One region of the Streptomyces sp. NPDC048291 genome, then DNA from elsewhere that is predicted to be linked to it. Evidence: riboswitches for the same ligand, from Rfam matches in the RefSeq annotation. Region 1 holds a riboswitch; each other region holds the start of a gene.

Region 1 (4,663 bases):
CGGGAGCGAACTGGAGGCCGACGAGGTCCTGTTCGCCACCGGACGCACGCCCAACACGGACGACATCGGCCTGGAGACCGTGGGTCTGGCCCCCGGTACCTGGCTGGACGTGGACACCACCTGCCTGGTCGACGGGGTCGACGGGGCATGGCTGTACGGCCTTGGGGACGTCAACCACCGCGCGCTCCTCACCCACCAGGGCAAGTACCAGGCACGGACGGCCGGGGACGCCATCGGTGCCCGGGCCGCCGGGCGGCCGCTGGACGACGGGGAGTGGGGCGACCACGCCACGACCGCCGACCGGCATGCCGTGGCCCAGGTCTTCTTCACCGACCCGGAGGCGGGCGCGGTGGGCCTGACCGCCGAGCAGGCGACCGCCGCCGGGCACCGCGTCGAGACGGTCGACCTCGACCTCAACGCCGCCCAGGGCGCCAACCTCTACGCCGACGGCTACACCGGCCACGCCCGGCTCGTCGTCGACGTCGACCGGGACGTGCTGCTCGGGGTGACCATGGTCGGGTCCGGCGTCAGCGAGCTGCTGCACGCGGCCACCGTGGCGGTCGCCGGCGAGGTCCCGCTGAAACGCCTCCGGCACGCCGTCGCGCCGTTCCCCACGGTCAGCGAGATCTGGGTGTTCCTCGTCGCCGCATACCGGCGCCTACAGGAGCAGCAGCAGGCGGACGCCGGCTGACACCCCGCCGGCCCCGCGGGCCGTACCGCCCGGTGCGTCAGCTGCGGAACAGCTCGTTCAGGTCCGTCTGGGAGATCTGGTTCCGGGCGTAGGTGAAGGTGCCCCGCTCGGCCAGCTCGCGGGCCGCGGCGAGCAGTTGTGCGTACATCGCCCGTGCGATGCTGCCGCCCACCGTGACCCGGCGCACGCCGAGTTCACGGAGGTCGGCCAGGGACAGGACGCCTCCGGTGAGGCCCATCACCACGTTCAGCGGGCCGTCGATCTCCCGCACCAGCCTGCCGATCGTCCCGGCGTCCGCCGCGCCCGGCACGAACGCGCAGTCGGCGCCCGCCGCCAGATACGCGTTGGCCCGCCGGACCGCCTCGTCGAGCGGGCCGCCGGTGAGCAGCACGTCGGTCCGGCCGACCAGGACGAACGGCTCGCCGGCCGCGTCGACCGCCTCGCGCGCGGCGCGGATCCGGTCGGCCGCGAGCTCCGGCTCGTACAGCGGGCGGGAGCGGTCGCCCGTGAAGTCCTCGATGTTGCCGCCGGCGGCCCCGGCCGCGAGGGTCGTCGAGATCGTCTCGGCGACGGTCCCGGGCGCCTCGCCGAACCCGTCCTCCAGGTCCGCGCTCACCGGGATCCGGACCTCGGCGGCGATCTCACGGATCCGGCCCACCATGGTGGCGCGGTCGACCCGGCCGCCGCCGTAGTCGTGGTCTGCGCGGCCCAGGGAGAAGGCGATGCCCGCGCTGGTGGTGGCCACGGCCGGGAAGCCGGCCGACTCCAGGACGCGGGCGCTGCCCGCGTCCCAGGCGTTGGGGAGCAGGAAGCAGCCCTCCCGGTGCAACTCCACGAAGCGTGCGGCCCGTTCCCTGCGTTCAGTGTCCACGTCCGTCAGTGTGTCAGCCGGCACCGACAATCAGGCGTCAGCGGCTCCGGGCGAGGTCCGGGGCGATGTCCGTGATCATGTCCTCCGGGCCGACGGGGACACGGCCCTCGCGGACGTCGTAAGGTGGCCCTCGCAGCTGGTTCGTCCTGTCAGCCGGACAGGGCGTCGCAAGAGGGAACCCGGTGGGAATCCGGGACTGCCCCGCAGCGGTGAGCGGGAACGACCGCCGTCATACGCACTGGATCCGACGTACAGGGTCCGGGAAGCGACGGCCAGTAGGTGTCCTCCGGAGGAGGGCGTGCCCGCGAGTCCGAAGACCTGCCAACTGCCCGTGCGCGAACCACTCGTGCGCGGACATCCCGGTGACCTCGTGGGCGGGTCGGCGTGCATATCGGACGGACGGTCGCGTACTCCCTCACGGCGTACGACCGTTGCCGTCCGGTTCGTCGCCCCTTCGCGCTCTCGTCCCGTCGCCGGGATCTCAGGGAATCGTCTCGCGAAGGAGATCTCCGTGACCACCGAGTCCGCAGCCGCGGCAGCCCGGGCCACCGTGTACGGCTACCCCCGCCAGGGGCCGAACCGGGAACTGAAGAAGGCGATCGAGAGCTACTGGAGGGGCCGGGTCACCGCCGGCGCCCTGCGGGCCTCCGCCGCCGAACTGCGCCGCTCCACCTGGCGGCAGCTGGCCGAGGCCGGCATCCACGAGGTGCCGACCGGCGACTTCTCGTACTACGACCACGTCCTCGACACCACCGTGATGGTCGGCGCCGTCCCCGAGCGGCACCGGGCCGCCGTCGACGCCGACGCGCTCGACGGCTACTTCGCCATGGCCCGCGGCACGCAGGACGTCGCGCCGCTGGAGATGACGAAGTGGTTCGACACCAACTATCACTACCTGGTGCCGGAGTTGGGTCCCGACACCGTCTTCGCCACGGACTCCGCCAAGCAGGTGGGCGAGCTGACGGAGGCCCTGGCCCTCGGGCTCACCGCCCGGCCGGTACTGGTCGGCCCCGTCACCTATCTGCTGCTCGCCAAGCCGGCGCCCGGCGTGCCCGCCGGCTTCGACCCGCTCACCCTGCTCGACCGGCTGCTCCCGGTCTACGCCGAGGTGCTCGCCGACCTGCGGGCGGCCGGCGCCGAGTGGGTGCAGCTCGACGAACCCGCCCTGGTCCAGGACCGCACCCCGGCCGAACTCAACGCCGCCACCCGTGCCTACCGCGACCTCGGCGCCCTCACCGACCGGCCGAAGCTCCTGGTCGCCTCCTACTTCGACCGGCTCGGCGGGGCCCTGCCGGTGCTGGCCAAGGCCCCGGTCGAGGGGCTCGCCCTCGACTTCACCGAGGCGGCGGCCGTCAACCTGGACGCCCTGGCCGCCGTCGGCGGGCTGCCCGGCAAGCGGCTGGTCGCCGGTGTGGTCAACGGCCGCAACATCTGGGTGAACGACCTGTCGGCGTCCCTCACCACCCTCGGCACCCTGCTGGGTCTCGCCGACCGGGTCGACGTCGCCGCCTCCTGCTCCCTCCTGCACGTCCCCCTCGACGCCTCCGCCGAGCGGGACATCGAGCCGCAGATCCTGCGCTGGCTGTCCTTCGCGAGGCAGAAGACGGCCGAGGTCGTCACCCTCGCCAAGGGCCTCGCCCAGGGCCCCGACACCATCGCCGCCGAACTCGCCGCCAACCGCGCCGACCTGGTCTCCCGGGCGACTTCACCGATCACCCGCGACCCCGCCGTGCGCGCCCGCGCCGCGGCCGTCACCGAGTCCGACGCCCGGCGCCCGCAGTCGTACGCCGAACGCTCCGCCGCCCAACGCGCGCACCTGCGGCTGCCGTTGCTGCCCACGACGACCATCGGCTCGTTCCCGCAGACCGGCGAACTGCGCACCGCACGCGCCGACCTGCGCGCCGGACGCATCGACACGGCCGGTTACGAGGACCGGGTGCGGGCCGAGATCCAGGAGGTGGTCGCCTTCCAGGAGAAGGCGGGCCTGGACGTCCTGGTGCACGGCGAACCCGAACGCAACGACATGGTCCAGTACTTCGCCGAACAGCTCACCGGATACCTGGCCACCCAGCACGGCTGGGTCCAGTCCTACGGCACCCGGTACGTACGCCCGCCGGTCCTGGCCGGCGACATCTCCCGGCCCGAGCCGATGACGGTGCGCTGGACGTCGTACGCCCAGTCCCTCACCTCCCGCCCGGTCAAGGGCATGCTCACCGGCCCGGTCACCATGCTCGCCTGGTCCTTCGTCCGCGACGACCAGCCGCTCGGCGACACCGCCCGCCAGATCGCCCTCGCCCTGCGCGACGAGGTGAACGACCTGGAGGCGGCGGGCACCTCCGTCATCCAGGTCGACGAACCCGCCCTCCGGGAGACCCTGCCGCTGCGGGCCGCCGACCGCCCCGCCTACCTCGCCTGGGCGACCGAGGCGTTCCGGCTCACCACCGCCGGAGTCCGTCCGGAGACGCAGGTCCACACCCACATGTGCTACGCCGAGTTCGGCGACATCGTCCAGGCCATCGACGACCTCGACGCGGACGTCATCAGCCTGGAGGCGGCCCGCTCGCACATGCAGGTCGCCCGCGAACTGGCCGCCCACGGCTACCCGCGCGAGGCGGGACCCGGGGTCTACGACATCCACTCCCCCCGCGTGCCGAGCCCGGCGGAGGCCGCCGCCCTGGTACGGACCGGCCTGGCGGCCATCCCCGCCGACCGGCTCTGGGTCAACCCCGACTGCGGCCTCAAGACCCGCGGCTGGCCGGAGGTCCGCACCTCCCTGGAGAACCTGGTCGCGGCAGCGCGCACGGTACGCGCGGAGCTGTAGCCGACGACATCCGGGGCGGCGCCGGACGGTTTGGCGCGGGGTGCCGGACGGCTTGGCGCGGGGTGCCGGACGGCTTGGCGCGGGGTGCCGGACGGCGTCCTGCGGGTACCGCACGGCGGACCCGCGGGCGCCGCACGGCGTACTGTCGTGCGCGTCCGGCGCCCGCCGCCGTCGGCGTCCGTTGTCCGTTGTCCGTTGTCCGTTGTCCGTTGTCCGTTGTCCGTTGTCCGTCCGAGGAGGAACGTCCGCCCGTGACCTGCCGAGTCATCCTCATAGCCCC
Region 2 (4,663 bases), on a different contig from region 1:
CGGCGGACCCCGGCAAAGGCGGCGCCACGGCGTCGGCGGTGGTTCGGTTCGCGGCCCGGCACCGGGTCCGCGGCGTGCTGACCTACTCGGGCGAGTACGCGGTCGCCGCCGCGAGGATCGCCGGGCAGTTGGGGCTGCCCGGCCCCTCCCTCGCCGTGGTCGCAGCCTGTACCGACCCGCCCGCCCTGCGTGCGCTGCTGGCCGGCCGTGCCGTTCCCGTCGGCGACCCCGCCGACCCCGGCGCACCCCGCGCGCCCGGCGTCCCGCCCCGTGTCTCGGCCGAGACGGTCGTCCTGGACGGCGAGATCCGGATCGCCGCCATCACCCGTACGACCCTGGGTCCGGCGCCCGCCCGGCAGCCGCTGCGGCACACCGTGCACGCCCACGACGGCCTGCTGCACAACCGCTTCCTGCGCCTGGCCGTCGACCGCACCGTGCGCGCCCTCGGCGTCGACCGGGGTGTCCTGCACATCGGCCTCGCCCTCACCGACCGCGGCCCCCGGGTCACCGACGTCGCCCCGCATCTCCCGGGCGACCTGATCCCGCTCCTCGTCAGGCGGGCCACCGGCGTCGACCTCGCCCGGGCCGCCGCCGCCCTGGCCACCGGCGAGGCCGCCGACACGACGCCCACCCGGCAGCGGACGGCCGCGGTCCAGTTCGCCTACCCCGCCGCCACCGGCCGCCTCGACCACCTGGACCTCTCCCCCGACGCGGCCCGCGAACCCGGCGCCGACCGGATGCTCCTCACCCGGCACACCGGCAGCCACGTCACCGCCGGCCCGCACGCCACCGCCGCCGACCGGCTGGCCCTGTGGGTGGCGGTCGGCGAGACCCCGGCCGACTGCGACGACGCGCTGCGCCGGATGGCCCGCCACCTGTCGGCGGGCATCGCCCCGCTCGCGAACGCGGCGAACGCGGCCTAGGGGTTTTGGTCAAGAGTTCGATCCCGTGGTCCTCCCGTTCGGGAAAGGCGCTGGATCGCCGGGCGCGTCCCGCCCTACGGTGCCGCCATGAGCAATCACCAGGAAGCGCCTGTCGCGCCCGTCGAGGCCTTTGAACCCCCTTACTACGTGGCCGTCTTCAGCACGGTGCGCACCGCGGACCAGAGCGGCTACGCGGAGACCAACGCCCGCATGGAGGACCTGGTGAAGGACGTCCCCGGGTACCTGGGGATGGACTACGCGCAGACCCCCGGCGGGCTGGGCATCACCGTCGGGTACTTCCGCGACGCCGACGCGCTCGCGCAGTGGCGGACCGATGCCGAGCACCGCGAGGCACAGAAGCGCGGGCGGGCCGAGTGGTACGAGAGCTACACCCTGCACGTGGCGAAGGTGGAGCGGAGCCACGGTTTCACGCGGGGGTCGTCCGCGGACGCGGCGCGCTAGAAGGCGACCGCCCGTATCAACCGCCCCGCCTCCCCGAGCACTTCGACCTCCGCCCGGCTCATCGCCGGATCGGCCGCCCGCCGGCGCAGGGCCTCCGCCAGCCCCTCCTCGGTCAGGCCCGCCCCGGCCGGACCGCCCGGGTCGGCGAGCAGGGCGGTCAGCAGGCCGTGGGCCAACGGGTACGCGCCCAGGGTTACCTGGGCGAGGATCACCGCGGACATGCCCCAGTCGAGTCCGGGCGGCCCGTCCTCGGCGTTGGTCCAGTCGATGACCCGGGGGCCGTCGGCGGTGAGTATCACGTTGTCCGGATGCAGGTCGAGGTGGAGGACCCGGGCGCCGGGTGCGTCCGGGTCCCGGCCTGGCAGGGCGTGCAGCCGCCGCAGCAGCGAGGCGAGCAGCGCACCGCCCTCCGCCGGGCCCGTCTCCCCCGCCAGCAGCGCCGCCAGCATGGTCGGCCCGGACAGCCGCTCCATGACCAGTTCGGTACGGGACCCGGTCGGCCGCACCCGGGGCGCCGGGTACCCGTGCTCCCGTACGTACGTCATCACCGCGCCCTCGGCGACCGCGTCCCCCCGGCCGTCCCGGTCCCGGCGCAGCACCCATGCCTCGTCGAGCTCGTACACGTCGGCCGAACGCCCCGAACCGAGCAGTCTCCCCGTCATGGCATGACCATAACGAGACGGTCTCCGCACAGCCCCCTCTCAGCTTCCCGTCGGCGGCCGGTAAGGTAGCCGGGTCGTCATCACCCGTACGGGGGGAAGCCGGTGCAATTCCGGCGCTGACCCGCAACCGTGAGCCGCACTCGTGCGGCAAGCCGGACCGCCGCGCCCGGGACGTTGATCGGCTCATGTGCGCCGGCACCCGTCGTCGCACGGCACCGTCGAGGTTTACGGAGCCGAGCCGCCGGGGTGTCCCGTGCTGCCCGGCTCCCCCGCAGGGAGAGGCACCCGCCGACCATGACCGTCCTCCGCCGCACCGCCGGGGTGCTGGCCGCCACCGCCGTCATCGGTACCGCCACACCCGCGACGACCGCACTGGCCGCCGGCACCACCTCCCCGTCGCCGTCCGCGTCGGCGGTGCTCCCGTCGGGGCTGTACGGCAGCTCGGACCCGAAGTTCGACGGCGTCTGGCGCCAGTCCCTCGCCCTGCTGGCCCAGCGCGCGGTGGGGGTGACCCCGGCCGTGAAGGCGGTGGACTGGCTGGCCGGGCAGCAGTGCGCGAACGGCGCGTTCGCCGCGTTCCGCGCCGAGCCGACGGCGGCCTGTGACGCCAAGGTGGCCGTCGACACGAACAGCACGGCCGCCGCCGTACAGGCGCTGAAGGCGGCCGGCGGGCACGACGCCGCCGCGGACAGGGCCGTGACCTGGCTGAAGGCCCAGCAGAACAAGGACAGCGGCTGGGGCTACACCCCGGGCTCGCCCAGCGACACCAACTCCACCGGCGTGGTCGTCGGCGCGCTCGCGGCGACCGGCGAGAGCGCGGACAGGTCGCCGTACGACCTCCTCGCCAAGTGGTCCCTCCCGTGCGGCCAGGACGGCGGCGGTGCCCTCGCCTACCAGCCGGACAAGCAGGGGAAGCTGGCCGCCAACGCGGACGCGACCGCGGCCGGGGTGCTCGGAGCCCTCGGCAAGGGCTTCGTGACGACGGCCGGGAAGACCCCGGCGAAGGCCCCCGCCTGCGCCGGAGCCGGTTCCGGCAAGGCCCTCACCCGGGAGGACGTGGCCCGCAACGGCGCCGCGTACCTGGCGGACGCCATGGCCAAGGCCGGCCACCTCGTCTCCGCGCTCCCCGGCGCCACGCCGCAGCCGGACTACGGCAACACCGCCGACGCGGTCGTCGCCCTCGCCGCGCAGGGCTGGACCGAGCAGGCCCGGAAGCCGTACGCCTGGCTGGCGGCGCACGCCGTGCCGTGGGCGGAGCAGAGCGGGCCCGCGGCCTACGCCGAACTGATCCTCGCCGCACACGCGATGGGCGCGGACCCGCGCGACTTCGGCGGCACGAACCTGGTGACGGCGCTGAACGCGACGGGACCGGCACCGCGGGCCGCCGCCGAGAAGCAGGCCGAGAAGCACAGCCAGGCGAAGAAGTCGGGCAACAGCGTGTGGTGGATCGTCGGCACCGGGCTCGTCGCCGGGATCGGCATCGGCTTCCTGTTCAGCGGCCGTCGCAAGCAGCAGCAGCCGTGACCGCGGTCCGCCGTGCGGTGCCGCTGCTCCTGGCCGCGCTGACGCTGTGCGCGACGGCCGCCGGGCCTGCGGTGGCCACCGGCTACCGGTACTGGTCCTTCTGGGAGCGAGACGGCGCGCGCTGGACGTACGCGACGCAGGGGCCGTCGACCGCGCGGCCCGCCGACGGTTCGGTCGAGGGCTTCCGCTTCGCGGTGAGCGAGGACTCCGCGGACGCGTCGCGCCCGCGCGGCACGGCGGACTTCGCGACGATCTGCGCGGACACGCCCGCCGCCGGGGGCCGCAAACGGGTGGGCCTGGTCGTCGACTTCGGCACGACGGCGGACGCGCCCTCGGGTGAACGGCCGCCCGCGCGGCGGACGGCGTGCGCGGTGGTGTCCGAGGACGCGACGACGGCGGAGGCGCTGGCGACGGTGGCGAAGCCGCTGCGGTACGACACGAACGCGTTGTTGTGTGCGATCGGGGGGTATCCGGCACGCGGGTGCGGGGAGAAGGTCGCGGCGGGGGCCGGGAGTTCCCCGTCGACCGGCGGCCCGTCCCTCGACCTGGCGGCCGGCGCGGGGGTGGTCGTCCTGGTGGCCGCGGGCGCCGTCTGGCAGACCCGGCGGCGCAGACATGCGTGACCACCACAGTGCGGGCGAGTGGCGGCTCCTCGCGCAGTTCCCCGCGCCCCTGAAGGGGCACGCCCCAGCCACGGACAGTCGCACCGCCGCGGGCCGGTGGGGGTTGCTCGCGCAGTTCCCCGCGCCTCTGAAGGGGCGCGTCCCAGCCGCGGGCAGTCGCACCGCCGCGGGCCGGTGGGGGCTGGGTGCGCGGTTCCCCGCGCCCCTTGCGGGGCGTTGCGGTCACCTGCTCAGGCTGCGGGCGGTCGTGCCGCCGGGGCGATGGGGGTCCCCCCGCTCAAGCGAAGCCGAGAGTGGGGGAGGGTGGGCGCAGGCGGTACTCTGCAGGCGCGGGCGAGCTGTCCTGCCCCCGCGCTCCCGCGCCGTGCACCCCGGTGCCTGGTGGCTCTGGTCGCTGTCGCTGGGGGTCGCCGCGTCGCGGACCACCAATCCGCTGATGCTGGGCCTGCTCGTCGCGGTCACCGGGTAC
Region 3 (4,663 bases), on a different contig from region 1:
GCCTCCGCGAGCCCCCGCTCGTGCAGCCACTCCAGGGCGCGGACCGTGCCCCGGGTGCCGGGGACGATGACGAGGTCGGCGTCGGCCAGCTCCTCCGGCCGGTCCACGAACCGCACCACGACGCCCGGTTCGGCGGCCAGCGCGTCCACGTCCGTGAAGTTGGACATCAGGGGGATCGCACAGACGGCGACCCGCAGCACGTCATCGCCCACGGGCGGGGCGGTGTTCGACTCGCGCACGGTCCCGCGCAGGGACACCCGCAGCCCGTCCTCCTCGTCGATCCCGAGGCCGTGCCGGAAGGGCAGGACGCCGTAGGTCTGCCGCCCGGTGAGCCCGTGGAGCATGTCGAGGCCCGGCTCCAGCAGGGAGACGTCCCCGCGGAACTTGTTGACGAGGAACCCGGCGACGAGGGTCTGGTCCTCCGGCGAGAGCAGCGCGACGGTCCCGAAGAAGGAGGCGAAGACACCGCCGCGGTCGATGTCCCCGACCACGAGCACGGGCAGCCCGGCGTTCCGGGCGATCCCCATGTTCACGATGTCGGTCCGGCGCAGGTTGATCTCCGCCGGACTGCCGGCCCCCTCACAGATCACCGCGTCATACGTGCCCCGCAACTCGGCGAGACAGTCGAGCACGGTCCCGAGCAGCTTCTGCTGCCGCCCGCCGTGGTAGCCACGCGCGCTCAGCTCGCCGACCGGCTTGCCGAGCAGCACGACCTGACTGCTCTGCTCGCCGCCGGGCTTGAGCAGCACGGGGTTCATCAGCGCGGTCGGCTCCACCCGGCAGGCCTGCGCCTGCATGGCCTGCGCCCGCCCGATCTCGGCTCCTTCGCGCGTGACGAAGGAGTTGAGCGACATGTTCTGCGCCTTGAACGGCGCGACCTTCACACCCTGCCGCACCAGCCACCGGCAGATACCGGCGGTGACGACACTCTTCCCGGCGTCGGAGGTGGTACCTGCGACGAGGAGGCCTCCGTTGTTCATGACGCCCTGCCCCGGAGCGATCCGCGCAGCAGCGCCCCGGCCGCGCCCACCCCCAACGCCAGCCACCCCACCCGCCGCGACAACCACACCGCCCGCTCGATGTCCGCGACTTCCACGGCCCGCCCCTCCCCGTTCAGCACCGGCCGGTGCTCGACCCGGCCCCCGTACGACAACGTCCCCCCGAGCCGCACCCCCAACGCCCCCGCGAACGACGCCTCCACGGGCCCGGCGTTGGGACTCGGATGCTTCACGGCATCGGCCCGCCAGGCCCGTACGGCCCCCCGCGGGTCGTCCCCGGCCGCCGCGGCCAGTACGGCGGTGAGCCGCGCCCCCGGCCAGCCGGCCACGTCGTCCAGCCGCGCGGAGGCCCACCCGTACCGCCGGTACCGGGCCGACCTGTGACCCACCATCGCGTCCAGGGTGTTGACGGCCCGGAACCCCACCAGCCCGGGGACGCCGGCCACGGCTCCCCACACCAGCGCGCCCACGACCGCGTCGCTCGTGTTCTCGGCGACGGACTCCACGACCGCCCGCGCGATCCCGTCGGCGTCCAGGGCCTGCGGATCCCGTCCGCACAGATGCGGCAGCCGGGCGCGGGCCGCCTCGACGTCGCCGGCCTCCAGGGCCCGCCCGATGCCACGGGCCTCGCGCGCGAGCGAAGTACCCCCGACCACGGCCCAGGTGGCAGCGGCGGTGAGAGCGACGGACGCGGCGGCGGACGGCCGTACGACCCGCTGGGCCACGGCGCCCAGCGCCACGGCGCCGCCGGCGCACACCGCGGTGTGCAGCGCGCCCCACCCGCGGTGGTCCCGCCACAGCACCCGCTCCACGGCTCCGGCCGCCCGTCCGAACACGGCGACCGGATGCCCTCGGCGAGGATCGCCGAGCAGCAGATCACCGAGTAGGCCGGCGGCGGCGCCGTACGCGAAGACGCGATCGGCACCCATCGGCTCAGCCGGCCGAGGGGTCGGCGACGGGGTCGGGGACGGGCCGGGTACTCGACCTCGATCGGCAGCCGCGCATGGCGTTATGTCCTCACTCAGGGTGTCCACGCCCTGGTTCGACGAGACCGGCGGTGGGAGTTCCTGGCTTCCGGGGGATTGCTACCCCGGTGACAGTGGCGGGACCGCGCCGGATTCACACCGGCTTCCTCCCTTGCCGCCGTACATGGCTCCGGAAGTCCACCACGCCCCCGGAAGACCCGTCAACTTGCCTTTGACCTGCGAGGGGAGTGTGTGGGAAGGCCCACACCGGTTGTCCGGCGGGGCCTGTGGGGCATGCGGAAGGCTCCTCTCCGTCCGGACGGAGAGGAGCCTTCGAGGCGCCGACGAGGCCCTTTGTGTCAGGCCCTCGTGTGTCAGGCCTGCTTGTGCCGGGCCCTCTTGTGTCAGGCCTTCGCCACGATCAGGTGGATGCCGTACGCCACGGCGGCCGCGCAGCCGGCGAAGCAGAGGTAGGCGGCGGTCACGGCCAGGGCCGCGGAGTCGCCCTGGGCGGTGGCGCGTTCGCGGGCGGAGAGGCCCTTGATGCCGAGGGTGAAGAGGGCCACCAGTCCCACGGTGGCCACGAGGCTGACGCCGAAGACGGAGCCGATGGCTGCCCAGTCGATGTTCATGTCGCTTCTTCCTCGGGGTCAGACGGTGGCGGCCGGGTCGGCCGCGGGAGCGGCCGGGGCGGGGGAGGGGATCGTGGCGGTGAGGTCCTCCGCGACCGTGGCCGTGCCCACGGGCGGCGGGGTCACGGCGGCGATCGCCGTGGTCACCACGCCGGCCGGCTCCGCGGCGGCGACGACGTTGCCGCTGTCCACGACCTCGCGGCGGGAGAGCTTCCAGATCGCGGCGCTGGAGGCCACGAGGAAGACGGCGACGACCGCCGTGCCCCAGTCGCCGAGGTCCGTCACGGACTCGGCCAGCGCGCCGACCAGCGCGGCGGCCGGGAGCGTGAGCACCCAGGCGACCATCATGCGGGTCGCGGTGGACCAGCGGACCGTCCCGCCCCTGCGGCCGAGGCCCGCGCCCATCACGGAACCGGAGACGACGTGCGTGGTGGAGAGCGAGAAGCCGAGGTGGGAGGAGGCCAGGATGGCGGTGGCCGCGCTGGTCTGGGCGGCGAAGCCCTGCTGTGGCTGGAGGTCGGTCAGGCCGGTGCCCATGGTGCGGATGATCCGCCAGCCGCCGATGTAGGTGCCGAGCGCGATGGCGAGGCCGGCGGAGAGGATGACCCAGGTGGGAGGGTTCGAGCCGGGAGCGATGGAACCGCCCGCGATCAGCGCGAGGGTGATGATGCCCATCGTCTTCTGCGCGTCGTTGGTGCCGTGCGCGAGCGAGACCAGGCCGGCGGAGGCGATCTGGCCGGCACGGTAGCCCTTGCGGGTGGCCTCGTCCTCGGCGTTCTTCGAGAGCCTGTAGGAGAGGCGCGTGGAGAGCGCCGCCGCGAGGCCCGCGACGACGGGGGCGGCGACCGCCGGCAGCAGGACCTTGGTGACGAGCACGTCGCCGTGGACCGCGCCGAAGCCGGCGGAGGCGACGGTGGCGCCGATCAGACCGCCCATGAGGGCGTGCGAGGAACTGGACGGCAGGCCCACCAGCCAGGTCACCAGGTTCCAGAGGATGGCGCCGACGAGGGCGGCGAAGATGACCTCGGGACGAATGCCGTTCTCGTCGACGAGACCCTTGGAGATCGTGTTGGCGACCTCCACCGACAGGAAGGCGCCCACCAGGTTGAGCGCGGCGGACATGGCCACCGCGATCTTGGGCTTGAGCGCACCGGTCGAGATGGTGGTGGCCATCGCGTTGGCGGTGTCGTGGAAACCGTTCGTGAAATCAAACGCGAGTGCGGTGATCACCACAATCGCGAGGATCAGCGAGAAGTTTTCCATTTACCCAGGCAATCTTTCGAGGTCATTGGCTGTTGGACCGTAGGCAACCTGGATGAACGGAAGGTGAACTGGGGCGGTCTTGGTGGTGTATGAGATCGATATCGGGGTGGGTGTGCGCGGAGTGGGGTGAGGCCGCCGTCCCGGTTCCGGCCCGGCGGCCCGGTCGCCGCTTGGCTACAGGCCCAGGGCGAACGCCTTCAGTCGGCCCGCCGACCCGTTGAAGAGATTCTGGTCACCCGGCAGGCTGCCGCTGTTGTCGTACTGCCAGAAGGTCCACGACGACCATCCGGCCGGCAGCGTCCCGGCGTCCGCCGAGCCGTGCCGGGCGATCCACAGCGCGTGGTCGGCGGCGAACGCGCCGCTGCCGCCGGTGCAGAGGTTCCACCAGTTCGTGGTCGTGTAGATCACCGGCCGCCGGCCCGTCTCCCGCTTCAGCTCGTCGCTGAAGGACCTGATCCACTGGACCATCCGGGAGGTGCTCAGTCCGTAGCACCTGTGCTTCTTGTCGTACGGGTTGTACTCGACGTCGAGCGCGGGCGGCAGCGTCCAGCCGTCCGCCGTCCAGGTGCCGCCGTGGCTCACGAAGTACGCGGCCTGCCGGGCGCCCGACGACTTGTCCGGCAGGGCGAAGTGGTACGCGCCCCGCCTGATCCCCGCCTGGCGTGAGCCGTTGTACTGCTGGTCGAAGTACGGGTTGCGGTAGGTGGTGGACTCGGTGGCCTTGATGTAGACGAACCTGGCGCCCTTCGTCCTGGCGCTCGGCCAGTCGACGTTCTTCTGGTGCGAGGAGACGTCGTGCCCCTTC
Region 4 (4,663 bases), on a different contig from region 1:
GCCGGAGGGGCGGGCCGCGAACCAGGCGTTCTCCGTGCTCACCTTGATGCCGCCGATCGCGGCGCCGTTGCCCGGCGCCTCCGTGAGGACGGCGGTCACCGGGTCGCCCGCCAGGGTCTCGGCGGTGACCTGGGCCGGGGAGAGCTTGCCGAGGAGGGCCTTCTCCTCGCGGGTGGCGGGGGCGTCGATGCGGGCGTAGGCGGGTTCGCCGAAGCGGGCGGTGAGGCCGGCGTAGTGCTCGGACGGGGTCCTGTCCGTCACGGCCGTGATCTCGGAGGCCAGCAGGGCGAGCAGGATGCCGTCCTTGTCGGTGGTCCAGACGGAGCCGTCGCGGCGCAGGAAGGAGGCGCCGGCCGACTCCTCGCCGCCGAACCCGATGGCGCCGCTGACCAGTCCGTCCACGAACCACTTGAACCCGACCGGCACCTCGACGAGTTGGCGGCCGAGGTCGGCGGCGACCCGGTCGATCATCGAGGAGGAGACGAGGGTCTTGCCGATGCCGGCGCCCGCCGCCCACTGCCCGCGGTGGCGGTAGAGGTAGGAGATGGCGACGGCGAGGTAGTGGTTGGGGTTCATCAGGCCGGCGTCGCGGGTGACGATGCCGTGCCGGTCGGCGTCGGCGTCGTTGCCGGTGGCGACGCGGAACTCGTCGCGCTTCTCGATGAGCGAGGCCATCGCGTACGGCGACGAGCAGTCCATGCGGATCTTGCCGTCCCAGTCCAGCGTCATGAACCGCCAGGTGGGGTCGGTGTACGGGTTGACCACGGTGAGGTCGAGGCTGTGCCGTTCGGCGATCCGCCCCCAGTAGGCGACGGACGCGCCGCCGAGCGGGTCGGCGCCGATGCGGAGCCCGGAGGCCCGGACCGCGTCGAGGTCGAGGACGCTGGGCAGGTCGTCGACGTAGACGCCCATGAAGTCGTACCGGCCGGTGGTGGGCGCGGCGAGCGCCCGCTCGTACGGGATCCGCTGTACGTCCTTCATCCCGCCCGCGATGATCTGGTTGGCGCGGTCCTGGATCCAGGAGGTGGCGTCGGAGGCGGCGGGGCCGCCGCTGGGCGGGTTGTACTTGAAGCCGCCGTCGGCGGGCGGGTTGTGCGAGGGGGTGACGACGACGCCGTCCGCGAGGCCGGTGGTACGGCCCCGGTTGTGGGTGAGGATGGCGTGCGAGACGGCGGGGGTGGGAGTGTAGCCGTCGGCGCTGTCGACGAGGACGGTCACGCCGTTGGCGGCGAACACCTCAAGGGCGGTGACCTTGGCCGGCTCGGACAGGGCGTGGGTGTCGGCGCCCAGGAAGAGCGGGCCGTCGGTGCCCTGGCCGCTCCGGTACTCGCAGATGGCCTGGCTGGTCGCGGCGATGTGGTCCTCGTTGAACGCGGTCGTCAGCGACGATCCGCGGTGTCCCGAGGTGCCGAACGCCACCCGCTGGCCGGGGTCGGACGGGTCGGGGTGCAGCGCGTAGTAGGCCGTGACCAGCCGGGCCACGTCGACGAGGTCCTCCGGAGCCGCCGGCCGGCCCGCTCGCTCATGCGGCATGAGTCCACTTCCTCCGCAGTCGTTGATCGATCGCTCGCCGCCCATCTTTCCTTGTCAGCGGCCCCGAGCGCGAGTGCGGCACCGGCCGCGCGCCGAAGACACGGCGGGTTCACGGCGGGTTCACAGCAGACGTACCGCGGCGGGCGTGCGCCGTTCGCGAAGGTCCGCCGGCCGGCCGGGGCGGAGTCGAGGGAAACGCGAGAGGGCCCCCGGACGGATCCGGTGGGCCCTCTCGTGTCGTTCGGTGTGGCGTGGTGCCGGTCAGTGCGGTGCGGGCACCGTGCGCGCGGCGGTCGGTGCCTTCGCCGGCTTCGGGTTGAGGACGCGCTCGGCCAACTCGCCGAACAGCAGGCCGAATCCGACCCACAGCACCATCTGGATGGCGAGCGCCGAGAGCCGGAACCGCCACAGCAGGGTGGCCGGGAAGTCCGCGGGCACCTCGTTGACGACCGGCAGGAACTGGTAGGCGAGCCCGATGACGACGGCGAACGCGGCCACCGCGAGGACGGCGGCCCACCAGGTGCCCAGCCGCGGCTGGAGCCGCTTGCCGAGGATGGTGGCGGCGACCGCGAGGAGCACGCTGAGCAGCATCATCAGGAAGTAGAGCGTGGTCCGCTTGCCGATGGTGTCCGGGTCGCCCACCGACGGCGGGTTGGCCGGGTACTTCAGGAACGGCACCACGTAGACGGCGACCAGGGCGCAGCCGGACAGCAGCAGTGCCGTCGCCCGTGGCGAGAAGCGGCCGACGCGGCCGAGGGCGAAGCAGTAGGCGAGGGCGGCGATGCCGCCGAAGGCGACCCCGTAGACGAGGACGCCGGTGGCGAGGCCGGCGGTGGACTGCAGGGAGCGGGAGACGACCTCCATCTCGTGCTCGTGCGAGTGGGCGTCCTCGAAGCTGATCGCCTTGTCGACGTTCGGCTCGCCGAGGAGGTAGGCGACGACCAGGGCGAGCAGGCCGGCGGCCAGGCCGGCGAGCATGCCCCGCACCAGGAGGTTCCGGACCGTTGCGGAGTTCATGGGTGGTACGGCGTCCCTCGGGTCAGTGGCAGGGGAAGCCGAGCAGGTGGCGGGCGTCGTGCACCCACTCGTGGACGTCCGTGCCGCTGAACACGGAGGTGGCGCCCTGTTCGGCGCCGACGAAGTAGAGCAGGACCAGCATCAGGATGCCGAAGAAGACCGCCCAGGGAGCTATCGCGGACAGCGGCAGCTTGGCGGGCACGGCGGGGGTGTTGGCTGTCGGCGGAGCGACGGTCTGCGCCATGGCAGGACCTCCTCTGGGAGTTCGCGTCCCATCTCGGTGGTGCACAGGACGACGGCCACGGGTCTGACTCACGAGCAGCTGTGGGGCTCTCGCATACAGTGGCGCGACCGTTCCGGATTCCCACCGGGTTCCGTCTCGCCGTCGTCGATATCGGACAGACCGTACCGCGTGTCAGGAGCACGGCCAAGACCGCGTCACCAGGCGTGATCTTCGTCTCGCGCCTGGTGGGCGGCGGGTGGGGCGGGTCAGACGGGTGGGGCGAGGCCGAGTTCGCGTGCGCCGAGCGGGGCGAAGAAGCGGTCGACGTCGGCGTCGGTGACCTCGGCGAGGGTGGCCGGGGACCAGTGCGGGGTGCGGTCCTTGTCGACGACCTGGGCGCGGATGCCCTCCACCAGGTCATGGGTCGTCAGGGTCGCGCAGGAGACCCGGTACTCCTGGTCCAGGACCCGTTCCAGGGAGCCGAGTTCGCGGGCCCGGCGGAGCGCCGCGAGCGTGACCTTCAGGGCGGTGGGTGACCTGGTGAGCAGGGTGTCCGCGGTCTCCTTCGCGGCCGGGTCGCCGTGCGCGAGCAGCCGCCGGACGATCTCCTCGGCGGTGCCGGCCGCGTAGCAGGCGTCGATCCACTCCCGGTGCCCGGCCAACTCCCCCTCGGGCGCCTGCCGTACCCGCCGGGCGAGCGCCTCGGGTACCGGCAGGCCGGCGAGGTCGGCGACGAACGCGGGGACCGAGCCGGCCGGCAGGTACTGGTCGGCGAGTCCGCAGAGCACGGCGTCGGCGGCGCCGATCGACGCGCCGGTCAGGGCGAGATGGGTGCCGAGTTCGCCGGGCGCGCGGCTCAGCAGATACGTGCCGCCGACGTCGGGGACGAAGCCGATCCCGGTCTCCGGCATGGCGATCCGCGACCGCTCGGTGGCGATCCGGACGCTGCCGTGCGCCGAGACACCGACGCCGCCGCCCATCACGATGCCGTCCATGAGCGCGACGTACGGCTTCGGGTACCGGGCGATGCGGGCGTTGAGCCGGTACTCGTCCCGCCAGAACGCGGCTGCCGCCGACCCGTCGCCGTCCCGGGCGTCGTCGTGGACGGCGCGGATGTCCCCGCCCGCGCACAGGCCGCGCTCCCCCGCACCGGTGATGACGACGGTCCGCACGGCGGGGTCGTGCTCCCACTCCGTGAGCGCCTCGTCGATGCGGCGCACCATGGCGTGCGAGAGCGCGTTGATGGCCTTCGGCCGGTTGAGCGTGATGTGCCCGGCCCGTCCGTCGACGTGCAGCAGGACGTGTTCCTGGGCGCCGGTCATCCGGCCACCTCCGCCGGGCCGCGGGCCGCGATGAGGCACATGATCTCGTCGGTTCCTTCCGGGAGCGGGTGGACGCGTGGGTCGGGGACGATCTTCTCGCGTCCGTCGCGTCCACGGCTCACCGACCCGTCGGCCTGTCGACCCGTCGTAGGGCGTCCCGGGCCTCGGTCGCGGCGGCGGGTCAGAAGGTCAGCACCGGTTTGACCACGTCCTCCTTCATCCGTGCGACCGCTTCGTCGATCGCCGTGAACGGGAAGGCGGTGACGAGCCGTTCGGCGGGGAAGCGGCCCGCTGCCCGCCAGTCCAGGAGGAGGGGGACGAAGTCCTGCGGGTTCGCGTCGCCCTCGATGCTGCCGCGGATCGTCTTGCCGCCGCCGATGAGGTCCAGCGTGTCGACGCCGAGGTCCGCCGCGCCGAGGCCGACGACGACCAGGGAACCCAGGGGTGCCAGGGCGCGGGCGGCGGCGCGGATCACCGGGGCCGCTCCGGTGGTGTCGAAGGCGTGCGAGGCGCCGCCCGCGGTGAGGTCCCTGATGTGCTCGACGAGATCCGGGCTCGCGCCGTCGAG

The links. Region 1 has a riboswitch for cobalamin ahead of metE (5-methyltetrahydropteroyltriglutamate--homocysteine S-methyltransferase). Riboswitches for the same ligand answer to the same signal wherever they lie in the genome.
Region 2: another riboswitch for cobalamin. It lies ahead of ACGF5O_RS00960 (prenyltransferase/squalene oxidase repeat-containing protein); the one in region 1 lies ahead of metE (5-methyltetrahydropteroyltriglutamate--homocysteine S-methyltransferase).
Region 3: another riboswitch for cobalamin. It lies ahead of ACGF5O_RS03965 (cobalamin biosynthesis protein); the one in region 1 lies ahead of metE (5-methyltetrahydropteroyltriglutamate--homocysteine S-methyltransferase).
Region 4: another riboswitch for cobalamin. It lies ahead of ACGF5O_RS31940 (CbtB-domain containing protein); the one in region 1 lies ahead of metE (5-methyltetrahydropteroyltriglutamate--homocysteine S-methyltransferase).

Annotation. Positions count from the first base shown of each region.
Region 1 is NZ_JBICZC010000005.1:49,688-54,350, reverse strand. It holds gene ACGF5O_RS14310 (dihydrolipoyl dehydrogenase family protein) at 1-691, shown strand, start outside; gene ACGF5O_RS14305 (isocitrate lyase/phosphoenolpyruvate mutase family protein) at 729-1,562, opposite strand; cobalamin riboswitch at 1,683-1,903, shown strand; gene metE (5-methyltetrahydropteroyltriglutamate--homocysteine S-methyltransferase) at 2,074-4,383, shown strand; gene ACGF5O_RS14295 (histidine phosphatase family protein) at 4,635-4,663, shown strand, end outside.
Region 2 is NZ_JBICZC010000001.1:226,365-231,027, reverse strand. It holds gene ACGF5O_RS00975 (hypothetical protein) at 1-923, shown strand, start outside; gene ACGF5O_RS00970 (antibiotic biosynthesis monooxygenase family protein) at 1,011-1,385, shown strand; gene ACGF5O_RS00965 (phosphotransferase) at 1,382-2,047, opposite strand; cobalamin riboswitch at 2,102-2,232, shown strand; gene ACGF5O_RS00960 (prenyltransferase/squalene oxidase repeat-containing protein) at 2,342-3,571, shown strand; gene ACGF5O_RS00955 (SCO2322 family protein) at 3,568-4,194, shown strand; gene ACGF5O_RS00950 (energy-coupling factor transporter transmembrane component T) at 4,538-4,663, shown strand, end outside.
Region 3 is NZ_JBICZC010000001.1:902,894-907,556, forward strand. It holds gene ACGF5O_RS03960 (cobyric acid synthase) at 1-980, opposite strand, end outside; gene ACGF5O_RS03965 (cobalamin biosynthesis protein) at 977-1,927, opposite strand; cobalamin riboswitch at 2,040-2,181, opposite strand; gene ACGF5O_RS03970 (hypothetical protein) at 2,368-2,595, opposite strand; gene ACGF5O_RS03975 (anion permease) at 2,614-3,858, opposite strand; gene ACGF5O_RS03980 (lysozyme) at 4,033-4,663, opposite strand, start outside.
Region 4 is NZ_JBICZC010000012.1:292,937-297,599, reverse strand. It holds gene pgm (phosphoglucomutase (alpha-D-glucose-1,6-bisphosphate-dependent)) at 1-1,533, opposite strand, end outside; gene ACGF5O_RS31945 (CbtA family protein) at 1,795-2,550, opposite strand; gene ACGF5O_RS31940 (CbtB-domain containing protein) at 2,573-2,794, opposite strand; cobalamin riboswitch at 2,831-2,972, opposite strand; gene ACGF5O_RS31935 (enoyl-CoA hydratase/isomerase family protein) at 3,040-4,095, opposite strand; gene ACGF5O_RS31930 (hypothetical protein) at 4,092-4,217, opposite strand; gene ACGF5O_RS31925 (NAD(P)-dependent alcohol dehydrogenase) at 4,277-4,663, opposite strand, start outside.